Regions from separate parts of the Marinomonas gallaica genome, predicted to be linked through region 2. Evidence: predicted binding sites of a transcription regulator. Region 2 holds the regulator's gene; the other holds the start of a gene.
What was found. Region 2 encodes FNR, which switches genes on or off when oxygen is low (the NO sensors DNR and NnrR bind a similar motif). Its sites were predicted from a motif close to TTGATNTANATCAA; they were not measured.

Region 1 (7,625 bases), 500 kb from region 2:
GAAAACACCGACATAAAACGGCTACGACGGTGCACAGACAACGCCTGCATTCTGTAAACTGATGACATCGCTAAACGGTTCGCAAACCAAGGTAGACAAAGCAACTGCATAGCACTGTAAATGATAATTGGCCACACTAGGGATGCTTCGACCCACGCGCCTAAAGCCAGCAGAGCAACACAACCCAACAAACCATAAACCCATGGCATAACCACAGCCAATGGCCACTTTATGATCTGATCCAAATCGCCAACTAAGCGCTGTAACAAGTCGCCTTTCGTTTGGCGGTGAACCTGATTTAACGGTGTATTAACACGCTGATCCCAAACCCATAATCGCAAACTACGTAGTAGACCTAATAAATGATCGTGAGAGAATACTTGTTCACCGTATCGACCAGCAGTTCGAAGGATAGCCATTAGGCGCACCAAAGCGCCCGGTGTGAAATAGTTAAACGTTAATGCGGTGCCCATTGCACTGGCGAGCCCAGCCGCTGATAAGAACCAACCGGAAACACCCAATAGAGCCACTGCGGCCAAACTGCCGACAATACCAATCAGCAGGGCGACTAACAAACCAAACGGGTTATCCAGTAATAACGATTTAAACGTAAGTAATTGGGGATTACGCTTCGACATACACTCCATCCTCCTTCATCAGCCATTTTTGGTCAGCCCAATTAACAGGATGCGTATCGTGACTAATAATTAAAACGGTTTTACCAAAGCTGACTTCATCCAACGTATTCAGCACTTGCTCTGCCGTATCTGAATCCAAGCCAGAACATGGCTCATCCAGCAGCCACACATCGGCTTGACTGAGCAGAGCCCGCGCAATGGATAAGCGCTGCATTTGCCCACCAGATAGCCCAGTACCCGCTTCATGAATTGGCGTATCCCAACCAAAACGCAAACCACCGACAAAGTCCCAGCACTGTGCTTTGATTAGTGCGTTACGCAGGTCTGCATCATCACACTTCCCAAGACCAAGCTCTAGGTTTTGACGAATCGTACCTTGTATCCATTCAGGCGTTTGTGGCAACCACGCTAAGCGGCGTCGCCATTCATCAAGCATTGATGGACTTAACAACTGACCTTTGATCAAAAGTCGCCCATCAAATTTCTGATCAAAGCCTAATAAGATTGACATTAGACTGGACTTTCCTGCACCCGACGCCCCTCTCAACCAGACACGTTCACCTTGTGAAATGGACGCAGATAAATCAGCAAGCCGCACTCGGCCAGAGGTAGACCAACTGACGTTCTCGAATTCAATCAGCGCACCATTTCCCTTTTTATCAGGCAGCTTGGAAGACGATGTAGCCATAAAGTCAGACGGTTCAGCAGCAAAAATTTCTTGTAGATCGGTCGCGGCCGCTTCTGCCTTTTGCTTAGCATGATAGTCACTGCCTAGCTGGCGTAACGGTAAGTAGAACTCTGGTGCCAGCAGCAACAGATAAAAGGCGGCAAATAAACTTACTGGCGCAATGCCCACTTGCCAAGGCAATTGCTCTAATAACCCCAACCCCAAATACAGGGCGACCATGGCAATGGCCACCGACGAGAACAACTCCAAGGTACCCGTTGAAAGGAAGGCCAAACGAAGAACCCCCATAGTTGTTTTTTGGTACTCACTCGCGGTCAAAGACAAACGTTCGCGAGCACGATCGGTTTGACCTAACCGTTTAAGCTCGGCCATTCCTTGGTTTAAATCCATAAACTGATTCGACAACAATGATAGTACTGTAAACTGCTTACGATTCGCATTGGCGGCTTTATGCCCAACCATCACCATAAAAAAAACGACCAGCGGTGCGGTCAAAGCAAAAATGAAAAAGGCGATCCAAGAAACAGGAATGACGACAATTAAAATTGTCAATGGTATGAAAAGCACCAGAAAAACTTGTGGCACATAACGACTGAAATAATCGTCAAGTGCATCAATCTGCTCATATACTCTGGTAGAAAGGCCGGCATCTTCATCGATCTGTAAACGATTCGGACCAAGATGCGTAAGATGTTCCACCACACGTTTTCGTAAGGAAAAACGAATGGTTCGGCTTGCGGTGGCACAAATTTGCTCGCGCACATACTGCAAAACCGTTTTGAAAAGAAAGGCGGCACCTGCTAGCAAAGCAGCATTGAGGGGAAAACTCCCCTCAAGCACCAGTTCAGCGAATACCTTTGCCAGCCCTAAAGCTTGTATAACAATGGAAAAAGCGATTAAGACACCTAACCATTTCACCATTTGAAAGCGCTTTCTTTGCTGCTGTTGCAGATCAAATAGAAATTGCTGCTCTGATGACTTAACCCGTGTTCGCATGTTTAAACCTTACTAAAAGGCAATGTACCCTTTTATTAAAAACTTATTGTGAGTCCTCAGGAGACTCGCCATCGTAACCAGAAAATTCTAACCACACCGCATTAATAATGCCGAATGAACATGCTAATAGCACGCCTAATACCCATGCAAAATACCACATAGTGACTCCTTATAGCGGGGCAGGTTACCCTGCCCCGCTTCAATCTTAGTAAAGTGAATGCGAGTTTTTAGCGATGTGCTCTTTAGTCAATCGACCAAACATCACAAAGTAACTCCATACGGTGTAGGACAATACAATCGGTACAAAAATACACGCCACGACAAACATGATCATCAGCGTCGTTTCACTTGATGTTGCATCCCACATAGTCAAACTCATACTCGGGAACGTCGAAGACGGCATTAAGAATGGAAACATTGAACCGCCCGCTGTCATAATAATGCCAGCGATACCTAATGAAGACAGAAGGAAAGCTAAGCCACCACGTCCAGCGGCCCCCATTATGCCGGCTAACAACATACCACCTAGACCGATCACAGGAGCCAAGATCAACCATGGCACAGCACTGTAATTCGCTAGCCACGCACCACTTTGTAGCTCTGCTGTTTTCATCAGAGGTGTCATAACTGAATTGCCATCGAATTCACTAGTAATCACGTAGCCATCAATGCCAAATGCTAACCAAATGCCCGCCAGACCGAATAACACAGCGGTCAAAGCGCCGGTAATAAACGTTGACTTACGAACTCTTTCGTACAGATGGCCATCTGTCTTCATAAGTAACCATGCGCCACCTTGTGTTGCCAACATAAGCAAACTCACCAAGCCACACAAGATTGCAAATGGGTTCAGTAAAGCAAAGAAAGAACCTGTGTACGACACTCGAAGATATTCATCAAACTGGAACGGCACACCTTGCAACAGATTACCAAACGCCACACCGAAAATAATAGGCGGCACAGCTGAACCAAAGCCGATGCACCAATCCCAGTTTTTACGCCACTTAGTGCCTTCTAACTTAGAGCGGTAATCGAACCCGATCGGACGAAAGAACAACGCTGCCAGCGTCAAGATCATCGCCATATAAAAGCCTGAGAACGATGTGGCATAAACCACAGGCCAAGCCGCGAATAACGCACCGCCCGCCGTGATAAACCACACTTGGTTACCATCCCAATGAGGCGCAATGGAATTGATCATGATACGGCGTTCAGAATCGTCTTTGGTTATAACGTTCAACAAGCTACCGACACCCATATCAAAGCCGTCAGTAATCGCAAAGCCGATTAGCAGAACCCCCACTAACACCCACCAGATGACTTTTAAAAATTCGTAATCCATCTTACACCTCCCGCGCTTTAAGCTGGTCTGTTTCTTTTTCTAGCGCATAACGGCCAGTATGTAGACTCGATGGGCCCTGTTTCGCAAAACGAATCATTAGATACATTTCAGCGATCAAGAACACAGTATAAAGTGCTGTCATCAATCCCATTGAGAGCCAAATTTGACCCGTTGTAAGATCAGACACCGCCACATGAACAGGAAGAATTTCACCAATCGCCCATGGCTGACGACCATACTCTGCAACAAACCATCCGGTCTCCACGCCAATCCAAGGCAGTGGTAACGACAACATGACCAGCTTTAAGAAGGTACGGCTCTGGCCGATGCGACGACGAGCATTTTGATAAAATGCCACCGCAAACACCAAGAGCATCAACACGCCCGATGCCACCATTAGACGGAACGCGAAAAATAAAGGCGCAACTTTCGGGATTGAATAATCAACCGCCATTTGCAGCTGCTCTTCGGTAACATTATTAATGTCGTCTGCAAAAGCCGTCACGAGTAATCCATAACCCAAATCATCTTTCACTTTATCAAAGTTTTCTTTTACTAACGGATCTTCGTTTCCTTGACGCAGTTGCGCTAATAACTGATTGGCGTATATACCATTGATGATACGCTGACGGTGGTACTCTTTAAGTTCCTTAAGACCAATGACCTCTTCGTCTAAAGAGCGTGTAGCAATCAAGCCCATAAGACCTGGAATCCGAAGTGCATATTCAGTGACTTCTAATTCTTGGTTAGGAAAACCAATAACAGTAAATGGTGCAGGCGCTTCATGTGTTTCCCACTCAGCTTCAACGGCAGCCAGTTTCACACGTTGAACCTCACCCAACTCGTAACCTGATTCATCACCCAATAGAATGACGCTCAAGGTTGCAGCTAGGCCAAATGCTGATGCAATCGCAAAAGAGCGACGTGCAAACGCTAGATCACGGTTTTTAAGTAGGTAGTAACTCGATATAACTAAAACGAAGATCGCACCGGTCACGTAGCCTGCAGAAACCGTGTGTACGAATTTTACTTGAGCGACGGGATTCATCAGTAGCGCGCCAAAATCTACCAGCTCCATACGCATTGTCTGATAATTGAATTCTGAACCAACTGGATTTTGCATCCAACCGTTGGCAATCAAAATCCACAGCGCCGATAAGTTTGAACCTAAAGCTACCAGCCAAGTCACCATCAAGTGCTTCACTTTGCTTAGACGATCCCAACCGAAGAAGAACAAACCAACCAAGGTTGATTCTAGGAAAAAGGCCATTAAGCCTTCAATCGCCAATGGCGCACCGAAGATATCGCCGACATAGTGCGAGAAGTACGACCAGTTAGTCCCGAATTGGAACTCCATCGTCAAACCGGTAGTCACACCTAGAGCAAAGTTGATACCAAACAATTTACCCCAAAAGCGCACCATATCTTTGTAAACCTGTTTGCCAGTAATGACATACACAGATTCCATAATTGCGAGTAAAAAAGAGAGGCCGAGGGTCAGAGGTACAAACAAAAAGTGGTACATAGCCGTTAGCGCAAACTGTAATCGCGAGAGCTCTACAACTGCTTCATTAATCATGATCTTAACCCATGTCTAACGTAATAGAACGGCGGCTTTTTTTCCTAGGCACTGTCCATGCTCTTATTTTGTTCGGTCGCCAACAAATGCCAATCATTCACAATATGTATGGTTGGCATACACGTGAATTATCGATTAGCGCTGCTTATGGGTCATTGCGATAGATCAATAAATGATACTAATAGCTTCACTCATATTAAACTTACACAATCCTTACTTTAATCAAAGATCGCTTATCGCCTTTCAACACAAAGCTGTATAACGCCCATAATGCATCGCACGGGCATATTAGATTCTCTTTATACAATAGAGTCAACGTAAAAAGTAATAAGCTTATATCTATTTCGAATTTACAGTTATTTCATATAACCTACGGCAATGAATACGCTAATCCCACTTTTGCTGACGTTGATTTTTAAGCTGTCCGCGCTGTTTTTTGCCATCCATACGCTTACGTTGTGAGCTTCTAGTGGGTTTGGTTGGTCGACGCACTTTGGCGGGGGTTTTGACTTGGTCGATTAATTCTAATAAACGCGCTAGAGCATCTTCTCGGTTGGCTTCTTGAGTACGAAATTGCTGAGCTTTAATTACCAGAACACCATCTTTCGAAATTCGACTGTCTTTCATTGCCAATAGAGGCTCTTTTATCCGGTCAGGTAAAGATGAGTTGACAATATCAAAGCGTAAATGGATAGCACTGGACACTTTGTTAACGTTTTGCCCTCCCGCCCCTTGTGCTCGAATGGCGGTCATTTCTATTTCATGATCCGGAATTTCAATCGTATTGGATATTGTTAAAGGCATACATTGACTCGTGCTGGTTAATCATTCGCAACAATTGTAACAGGACATGTCGATTGCATATTGCTACTTCGCATCTTTTGACAAGTTCGTTACAATCAGCCCCCTTTTGATTAAAAACTGGAGTCATCAGTGACACTATTCCGTCCGTGTATCGACCTACACCAAGGCAAAGTGAAACAAATTGTAGGCGGTAGCTTGAATGATACTGGCGCTAAAGAGAACTTTATTAGCGAATACGATGCCGCGTATTACGCTAATCTTTATCGTGAACACCAAATTAAAGGTGGTCATGTGATTGCGCTGGGTAAAGACAAACTGAATAAGCTAGAAGCGCTAAGCGCCTTACGCGCCTACCCTAATGGTTTACAGTATGGCGGCGGTGTTACTGTACGAAACGCGGCGGAGTACCTCAAAGCTGGTGCGTCTCATGTGATCGTGACATCTTACCTATTTGAAGATGGGGAATTCTCATGGGATCGTTTAGATCAAATCAAACGAGAAACAGGGACTGAACGCTTGGTTCTAGATTTAAGTTGTCGTCGTGTTGATAACAGTTGGTTTATCGCCACGGATCGCTGGCAGACCATTACTTCAACGGAAGTGAACCTTGAAAACCTTATTGAATTAGCGAATCACTGTGATGAGTTCCTGATTCATGCAGCAGACGTCGAAGGGCTTCAAGCTGGTATTGACGAAGATCTCGTCACACTACTCGGTCAAGGCTGCCCTATTGACGTCACCTACGCTGGCGGCGCACGCTCTCTTGAAGACCTCAAACGTGTACATGCATTATCGAAGGGTGAAGTCGATCTCACCATTGGTAGCGCATTGGATATATTTGGTGGAAAAGGCATTACACTGGACGATTGCATCCAGTGGAATTCGCAACAATAAGCCATCTTCGCAAAAGTCGAGGAAACTTTACGCTTACCTCGACTTGTTAGGCCTCTCGTCACTCGACATCACTCCCCCATTACCGCATACTTGTTAACTATAACTATCCCCATTTTCATCACTAGGAATCATTTCAACCATGAGGATCTTACGTACAGGTTTTGTACTTCTTCCGCTTTTGTTAGCCGCGTGTTCCTTACCGACAAAACCCACCTCCTCTGCCTCATTACCTAGCGAACCGGATACCATTGACAGTTCGCAAAACGTTAACGATGCAGAAGATGTAACCGAGCCGGTTGTCACGAAAGCACTTGAGACGACCCAGTTATCAAAAGAGGAATTGCTGGCCAAATATAAGTCATTACAGACATTAGCCATGCAAAACATCCAAGAACTGGAAACGCGTCTTGGTCATCCATTGAATGAAACAAGCCTTTCTATTCCTTCAACGGATGATGTAGCGATGCTAAAAAGTAAAGTCGCTGAGCTATCGTCTTATACGAATAATCTGACTAGTCAGATTGTCGAGCTTGATAAACGTGTTGAACAACGCCGTGAGTCACCAAGTAAAGGTGATTTACTGCAAGTTCACTTGTCTAATCTTGAAGTAACAGAACCGACTTCATTCAATGCCCAGCCTCTTGTTGGCAACTGGATTCGAGGAGAATCCAGGGTGGTTCGTTT
Region 2 (7,625 bases):
TAACCGAGTTAAATGCCCATACTTTGTTCGTAGAGGGGCAGTATGAGTAGTGTTGTCAATCACAAAAATGTTGAGAGAATCGAGAACAAAATCAGTGACTGTCTTAATAGAGCAGAACGCTATTTCAAAATTGGCCTTCAGCGTCCCAGTTTTAATTTTAAGCAGCGAGGTCGAACCGCTGGCACGGCATATTTACAACGCAATGAAATGCGCTTTAATACCTATATGCTGCAACAGGACCCAGATAAATTCATTGACCACGTAGTGCCACATGAGTTGGCGCACATTGTGGTCTATCAGGTGTTTGGTTCAAAAGTTCGTCCTCACGGGAAAGAATGGATTGCTGTGATGGAGCATTTGTTTGATGTTGAAGCCAGCCGCACCCATGACTTTGATGTACCCAAGCCACGTAATCTATTCCTCTATCAATGTGCCTGCCAAGTGCATGAGTTTACCGCTCATCGTCATGGTCGTGCAGTGAAAGGCACGCAGTATGTCTGTCGTTATTGTCGAAAAAATTTGAATTTTCTAAAAAAGAAGTAAACCTATTTATCCATTCGTCGATAGGGTGCTTCAACAAAGTGGTTGTAGTAAGATACCGCCATCTGTTTTATGGTAATTAAGAATGAACGCTGAGATCGATCGAAAAGAAAAGCTTGAGCTAAATAAACTGCAAAAACGTCTTCGTCGAATGACTGGACAAGCCATTGCGGACTTCAACATGATTGAAGATGGCGATAAAGTAATGGTGTGTTTGTCAGGCGGCAAAGACTCTTACACAATGTTAGATATCCTTTGCAACTTGAAAAAGAGTGCGCCAATCCACTTTGACATTGTAGCCGTCAACTTGGATCAGAAACAGCCGGGATTTCCAGAGCATATTCTGCCTGCTTACCTTGCCGATTTGGGTGTGGACTATCATATTCTTGAAAAAGATACTTACAGTATCGTTAAGGAATTGGTGCCTGAAGGTAAAACGACTTGTGGCTTATGTTCTCGCTTGCGCCGCGGCTCTTTGTATGGTTTTGCTGAAGAAATTGGCGCAACGAAAATTGCGTTAGGTCATCACCGTGACGATATTCTTGAAACTATGTTTTTGAATATGTTTTTTGGTGGCAAGCTTAAGGCAATGCCGCCAAAACTGTTGAGTGATGATGGCAAGCATGTGGTGATTCGTCCACTTGCTTACTGCAAAGAGTCCGATATTGAACAGTATTCTTTACGCAAGGCTTTCCCGATCATTCCTTGCAATCTGTGCGGGTCTCAGGAAAATCTACAACGTCAAGTTGTGAAAGAAATGCTTCAAGGATGGGAGAAACAATACCCTGGTCGTCTTGATACTATGTTCTCAGCTGTTCAGAATGTTGTGCCGTCGCATTTGGCCGATACTGAACTGTTTGACTTCAAAAGTTTGACGCAATCCGAAGATGCATTGAAACGCTTAAATATTATTGAGCTTTAAAAAAGGAAGCAGTATGTCGATGAAGAAACTTTTACCAATCGTATTAGGGGCCGCTATTTCAATGACAGCCCATGCGAGTGATACAGTAGAAGGCAGCCTTTCTAATGATGCTGTTAAAGTAGATATGAGCCTAGACCAAGGTAAATACTTCTTTGATGCAGGTGGTATGTATCACACTGATGATGGCAAATATGGCTACATTGGTGCGCACATCGAAGATATCGATACTGCAAAAGATTACCCAGTTCAAATCGGCTTAGGTATGCGCTTAATGGCGATTGATACTGAGTACGACGTTGATAATGCGGGTATGGCGATTGCGCTAGGTGGTTTCTACCGTTACACCTTTCCTAAAGCAAACCGCTTTAGCGTATTAGGCTCGTTATATTACTCACCGAAAGTATTATCGTTCCAAAATATTGACAGCATGTACCAAGCTGAAATCCGTGGGGAATATCGTACGTTGCGTAATGCTCGTGTATTTCTACGTTACGGCTTAACTAGCGTAGATCTAGAGAGCTATCGTGATGATGTGGACATGAATAAAGGTGTTGCGATCGGTGTTTCTGCTACGTTTTAGTAGTAACTGCTATAGCTATAATAAAGCAATGATAAAAAGGTGGCTGATGCCACCTTTTTTATTAATCAAAAGAAGAGTTATTCACCTTCAAAAGCACACAATGCAAACACTGGAATGTCCATTTCTTGGATTTTCGCGCTGCCACCAAGGTCCGGTAAGTCAATGATCGCAGCCACTTCTTTAATGTTAGCGCCTTGCTGTTTTAACAAGCTCATAGCGGCAACAAGCGTGCCGCCTGTCGCGATCAAGTCGTCGAACAATAGAACTTGTGCACCCGCTTCAACAGCACCTTCTTGAATTTCTAATTCTGCGCTGCCGTATTCCAAATCGTAGCTTTGCGAGATCGTTTTGCCTGGTAACTTACCCTTTTTACGAACAAGAACTAGAGGTTTACGTAATTCGTAAGCTAATACGGATGCGATCAAGAAGCCACGAGCATCGATACAGGCTATGTGAGTAATATCACTATCAATGTAGCGGTGTACATAAGCATCAACCACCATACGCATTCCTTTTGGATTGCTGAAAATTGGTGTGATATCACGAAAGCTGATGCCCGGCTTTGGCCAGTCTTCAATAGTACGAATTAGAGACTTAAAGTAAAAGTCGTCAAAGAGCATAGATAAACCTTAACTAACTGGTTAAATTAAACGTGCTCAATGGTAGCACATTCTCCCGCGGCCCCGACAAGTTTCTCCATTTCAGGAAGATTGACGATGGAAATTTCTTTGCCATCAACATCAATCAAACCGTTCTTTTGGAAACGTGTCATAACGCGACTAACTGTCTCAACCGCTAAGCCTAAGTAGTTACCAATTTCACCACGAGACATCGATAAACGGAAGGAAGTTGCTGAGTATCCACGCTTTTTAAAACGGTGTGACAGGTTTAACAGGAACGAGGCTACTTTTTCATCTGCATTTTTCTTGCCTAACAGCACCATCATCTGCTGATCGTCACAAATTTTACGGCTCATTAAGCGAAAAAGTTGATGTTTTAAAGATGGGATCTGTGAAGACAGCTGTTCAAGGTGCGAAAAAGGAATTTCACAGACTGTCGTTGTTTCAAGCGCTTTGGCTGAAATAGGGTAGTGATTATCATCGATACCACTAAGGCCAACAAGTTCACTTGGACAGTAGAACCCCGTGATCTGTTCTTCGCCAGAGTTAGTGATGTTAAATGTTTTTAGTGTGCCTGTACGAACTGCAAATACGGAGTTGAATTCTTCACCTTGATGAAACAGCAACTCGCCTTTCTTCAATGGTCGTTTTCGCTCGATGATTTGGTCTAGACGATTCACGTCTTCGTCCGCTAATGCAATTGGCAAACATAATGCGCTTAAGCTGCAATTCTGACATTGTGATGTCAGTTTACTGCTAAAACGATTGTTTGAGTTAGAAATTGCCATGTTAACTCTCCCTGAGCTCGATCGGGTAATTTATATAACTTTAGAAAAATTTGACTGGGTTGTGAGGTATTTATCGAACGCCATGCATACGCAGCGTACGAGTAATCGACCTACTTCCGTTATTTTTATATGTACTTGATTATTTTCATGATAGACGGTTATGACACCATCTTCCTCTAGATTCTTTAGGGAATCCAGTTCTGCTTCGAAATATTCGAGAAATCTAATACTAAAGGCTAATTCAATGTCTTGGCTATTTAATTCGTTATGACATAGTAGTTGCATGATAGCAGAGTGACGAATGCGATCATCTAAACTGCTGATATAGCCTTTCATAATCGCTAATTGGCCGTTTTCGATGCTATTTTGGTAGAGCGAAAGGTCGGTATGATTTTGGAAATAGGCTTCCCCAACCTGACTGATAGCAGAGACTCCAAATGCCAATAAGTCTGTTTCAGCATGGGTGGTGTACCCTTGAAAATTGCGTTGTAGATGACCTTCTTGTTGTGCTTTTGTTAATGTGTCATCGGGCTTGGCGAAATGATCCATACCAATATAAACATAGCCAGCGCGCGTGAGTTTATCAATGCTTAACTTTAGCAGTGCCAGCTTTTGGTCGGGTGAAGGTAAGTCTTCATCCAATATTCGTCGCTGCGGTGCGAAGCGCTGCGGTAAATGGGCATAGTTAAACACAGAAATTCGATCTGGAGACAGTTCAATGACCTTATCTAAGGTATCTTTAAAACCTTCTAAGGTCTGTTTAGGTAAGCCGTAAATTAAATCGAAGTTTACTGAGCGGTAGCCTAGCTCACGCACATCTGCTAATACATCGTTCACAAGCTCTAACGGTTGAATTCGATGAATGGCTTTTTGAACGTCATGATTAAAATCTTGAATGCCTAAGCTCACTCGGTTGAAACCTAGGGTCTTAAGTAGTTCAAGTTTGGATCGATCTACTTCACGTGGGTCTATTTCAATGCTGAAATCTTGTGTGCCATCCGTGACTAAATTGAAGTAATCTCCAATCATAGAGAATAAGTGCTTAAGGTTCTCTTCACTTAAGAAAGTTGGCGTACCGCCACCGAAATGCAGTTGTGTCACGGGGCGTGACTGATCGAGCATGAGCGCTCGTAAGCGCATTTCTTCGCCTAATAATTCAACATATTCAGTGCCTTTGTCGTATTGCTTGGTAACGATCTTATTACAGGCGCAGTAATAGCAAAGATGAGCGCAAAAAGGAACGTGAAAATATAAACTCAGTGGCGCACTCGAGGGCTCAAGCATCTTACCAATCAATTCCATCTTGCTGATATCAGTGCTGAACTGAGGTGCAGTAGGGTATGACGTGTATCGCGGCCCTGCAAGGTTGTATTTTTGGATAAGTCTGGAGTCCCAAAGCATAAGGTTTTTCCTATTAAAATTGCTAATAGGAAGTTTACCTGCATCTTTATTTTGCTTGATGACTTAGATCAATTATTGAGTTCATACAATATTAGAAAGTAGGTTTTTTATGGAGGGAATTGTATATAGACCATAGCCAATCAAACTGACGCCAAATATCCAAGCAAGATGGTAATGGCTCCATACTTTTTTTAACTGTTGACTAAACATCGCTGCAAGCAGCATCGCAGGTAATGTACCCATTGAAAAACCGAGCATAGCCATCAGAGATAGCTCGATTGAACCTAATGATGATGCCCATAAAACTGTTGAGTACACAAGCCCACAAGGTAACCATCCCCATACCATGCCAGCCCCAACAGCTTGTCCAAGGGTTTGGATGGGTAGAAATGATTTGGCAAACGGTTGGACGTATTTCCAAATGTAACGTCCCAATGACTCAATCCGAAGAATAAATTTCGACAGACCGCAGATGTACAGCCCCATTAGAACCAACAAAATGCCCGCGAATGTTCGTAGCGGTGTCATCAATTCTGAGTAGATCGATGCAAAGCCGAGATTGATAGCCGACGCGAGTATTAATGTTAAAATGCAGTAAGATAAAATGCGGCCAAGGTTATAGGCAACAATGGTTTGAAAAGTGGTTTTATTGCCAATCGATAGCATAGAGGCTAAGCCACCACACATCCCTAAACAGTGACCCGCTCCAGCTAACCCGATGAGCAATGCGCTAATAAAAATCGAAATCACGCTTTTTTGTCCGTGTCATCGTCTTCAAATAAAATACGCTCACCTTCTCGATTTAAGTCGTCAAATTGGTCCCCTTTAACGGCCCAAATAAATATGATGATGGCAATGACAACAAATAGGCCCGCTATTGGGATAAGTAAAAATAGACTTTCCATGAATACATCCTACGCATTTGTGAGTCGAGTGGCGTTCACCACAACCAGTAGCGAGCTTAACGCCATACCAATGGCCGCAACCCAAGGGGGTATTAATCCAGCAATGGCTAAAGGTAGCAGTGTTGCATTATATGATGCAGCCCAAAGTAAGTTTTGTTTGATTACTTTTCGACAACGCTTGGCTGAGTTAATGGCTGTAATAATGGTTGATAAATGCTCATTCAACAAAATAGCATCGGAGTGGATCTTGGCTAAATCCGTACTTGCACCCATTGCTAGGGATGTTGTGGCACCAGCAAGTGCAGGTACATCGTTTAAACCATCGCCTACCATCAAAATATTATGATTGGATTGCTCTTTAATCCATTGCCATTTTTCATCTGGTAAACAGTTGGTTTTAAAGTCATCAAACCATTCAGGGTTGAGAACCCCTTTTGCTGATTCCAGTGTGTCACCCGTTAATAGGCTAATTCTAATACCTTGTTGTCTGAGTGCTTTGATCGTAGATTCAGCTTCAGGGCGTAACACGTCACAAAGCGTTATTTCTGCTATGACGTGTTGAGTATTAGCAAGGTAAAGGCTAAGTTCTGCAGCATTCGACTTGACTTTTTTAGGAATGGCTAAACCAATGCTGTGCATAAGGGATGAGTTACCAAAGTAAAAGGTGTCTTGTTCCAATACGCCTTGAACCCCTAAGCTGGAAAGGTTTTTAATCTGGACTACGTTAGCGGGTATAAAGTTACTAAAAGCATTGGCCAGTGGGTGTTTAGAGTGTTGCTCCAGTCCACTGATAATACTTAACACATAGTCCTTGGTCAGAGACAAATCAAAGCATTTAACCCGGGTGATTGAAAAATCACCCTGAGTTAACGTTCCTGTTTTATCGAACACAATGTGGTTCGTCTTGGCTAACGCTTCAATTACATGTCCACGTGTGATTAAAAAGCCATTGCGTTTTAATGTATTGGTGATCGTCGTTAATGCTACGGGGGTCGCTAAAGATAAAGCGCATGGGCAAGTCACTACTAAGACGCTGACCATAATCCAATAGGCTTCACTTTCACCCATATAACTCCAGAAAGCGTAGGTTAGTGAAGCCGTGATCAGTACTGCGATAACAAAATAATGGGCGACTTTATCAGCTACGATTGCAACTTTTGGTTTTTCACCCAGAGCGCGTTCCGTAATTCTAGAAATCGCTGCTGCGTGCGTGTTTTGGCCAATATTTTCGACGCGCACTTCTATTAGTTGTTCAACGTTGACGGTTTGAGCTTTGAGGCAATCGCCTTGTTTTTTTATAATAGGGGTGTATTCACCGGTTAGGCTTGATTCATCAATACTGGTCATATCGCTCAGTAGAACTCCATCGACAGGGAGGATCTGCCCAGGCTCAATAATAACCGTATCGCCAGTTTTCAACTGTTGCTGAGGAATGGTCTTTAGTTCGTTGTCTAATCTTATCTTGACTGCCGTAAGGGGTTCTTGTTGGTGTGCACCGCTATGATAGGATCGGGCTACGGTTTCTAGAAAACGTCCTAAAAGTAAGAAAAAGATAAACATGGTAACCGAATCAAAATAGACATGCCCAGATTGTGTATAAAGTGCTAACACACTGGATCCGTAAGCGAGGAGAACACCTAAAGATACGGGCAAGTCCATTGTGAAGTGACGGTTTTTCAAATCACGCGCAGCGCCTCTATAAAACGGCCAGCCAGCATAAATCACAACAGGGGTAGCGAAGAGGAAGCTTATCCAACGTAGCATTTGGCGATAGATGTCCTCCATTCCTTGTAAGTCACCTGCGTACATAGCGATGGCACTCATCATGACTTGCATCATGCCAACACCAGCGATTCCCAGACGAATGAT

Region 1: a site for FNR is predicted at 5,399-5,412, ahead of ACPUEK_RS15650 (cytochrome ubiquinol oxidase subunit I). Genes of this name have one in related genera too.

The regions. Positions count from the first base shown of each region.
Region 1 is NZ_CP187511.1:3,322,718-3,330,342, forward strand. Features, by position in the region: gene ACPUEK_RS15630 (amino acid ABC transporter ATP-binding/permease protein) at 1-638, opposite strand, end outside; gene cydD (thiol reductant ABC exporter subunit CydD) at 625-2,322, opposite strand; gene cydX (cytochrome bd-I oxidase subunit CydX) at 2,366-2,482, opposite strand; gene cydB (cytochrome d ubiquinol oxidase subunit II) at 2,528-3,664, opposite strand; gene ACPUEK_RS15650 (cytochrome ubiquinol oxidase subunit I) at 3,666-5,243, opposite strand; gene arfB (alternative ribosome rescue aminoacyl-tRNA hydrolase ArfB) at 5,631-6,047, opposite strand; gene hisA (phosphoribosylformimino-5-aminoimidazole carboxamide ribotide isomerase) at 6,177-6,941, shown strand; gene ACPUEK_RS15665 (hypothetical protein) at 7,081-7,625, shown strand, end outside.
Region 2 is NZ_CP187511.1:2,818,874-2,826,498, reverse strand. Features, by position in the region: gene ACPUEK_RS13355 (RecQ family ATP-dependent DNA helicase) at 1-50, shown strand, start outside; gene ACPUEK_RS13350 (SprT family zinc-dependent metalloprotease) at 43-543, shown strand; gene ttcA (tRNA 2-thiocytidine(32) synthetase TtcA) at 626-1,462, shown strand; gene ACPUEK_RS13340 (YfaZ family outer membrane protein) at 1,476-2,042, shown strand; gene ACPUEK_RS13335 (adenine phosphoribosyltransferase) at 2,120-2,662, opposite strand; gene fnr (fumarate/nitrate reduction transcriptional regulator Fnr) at 2,689-3,450, opposite strand; gene hemN (oxygen-independent coproporphyrinogen III oxidase) at 3,481-4,851, opposite strand; gene ACPUEK_RS13320 (sulfite exporter TauE/SafE family protein) at 4,933-5,601, opposite strand; gene ccoS (cbb3-type cytochrome oxidase assembly protein CcoS) at 5,598-5,756, opposite strand; gene ACPUEK_RS13310 (heavy metal translocating P-type ATPase) at 5,766-7,625, opposite strand, start outside.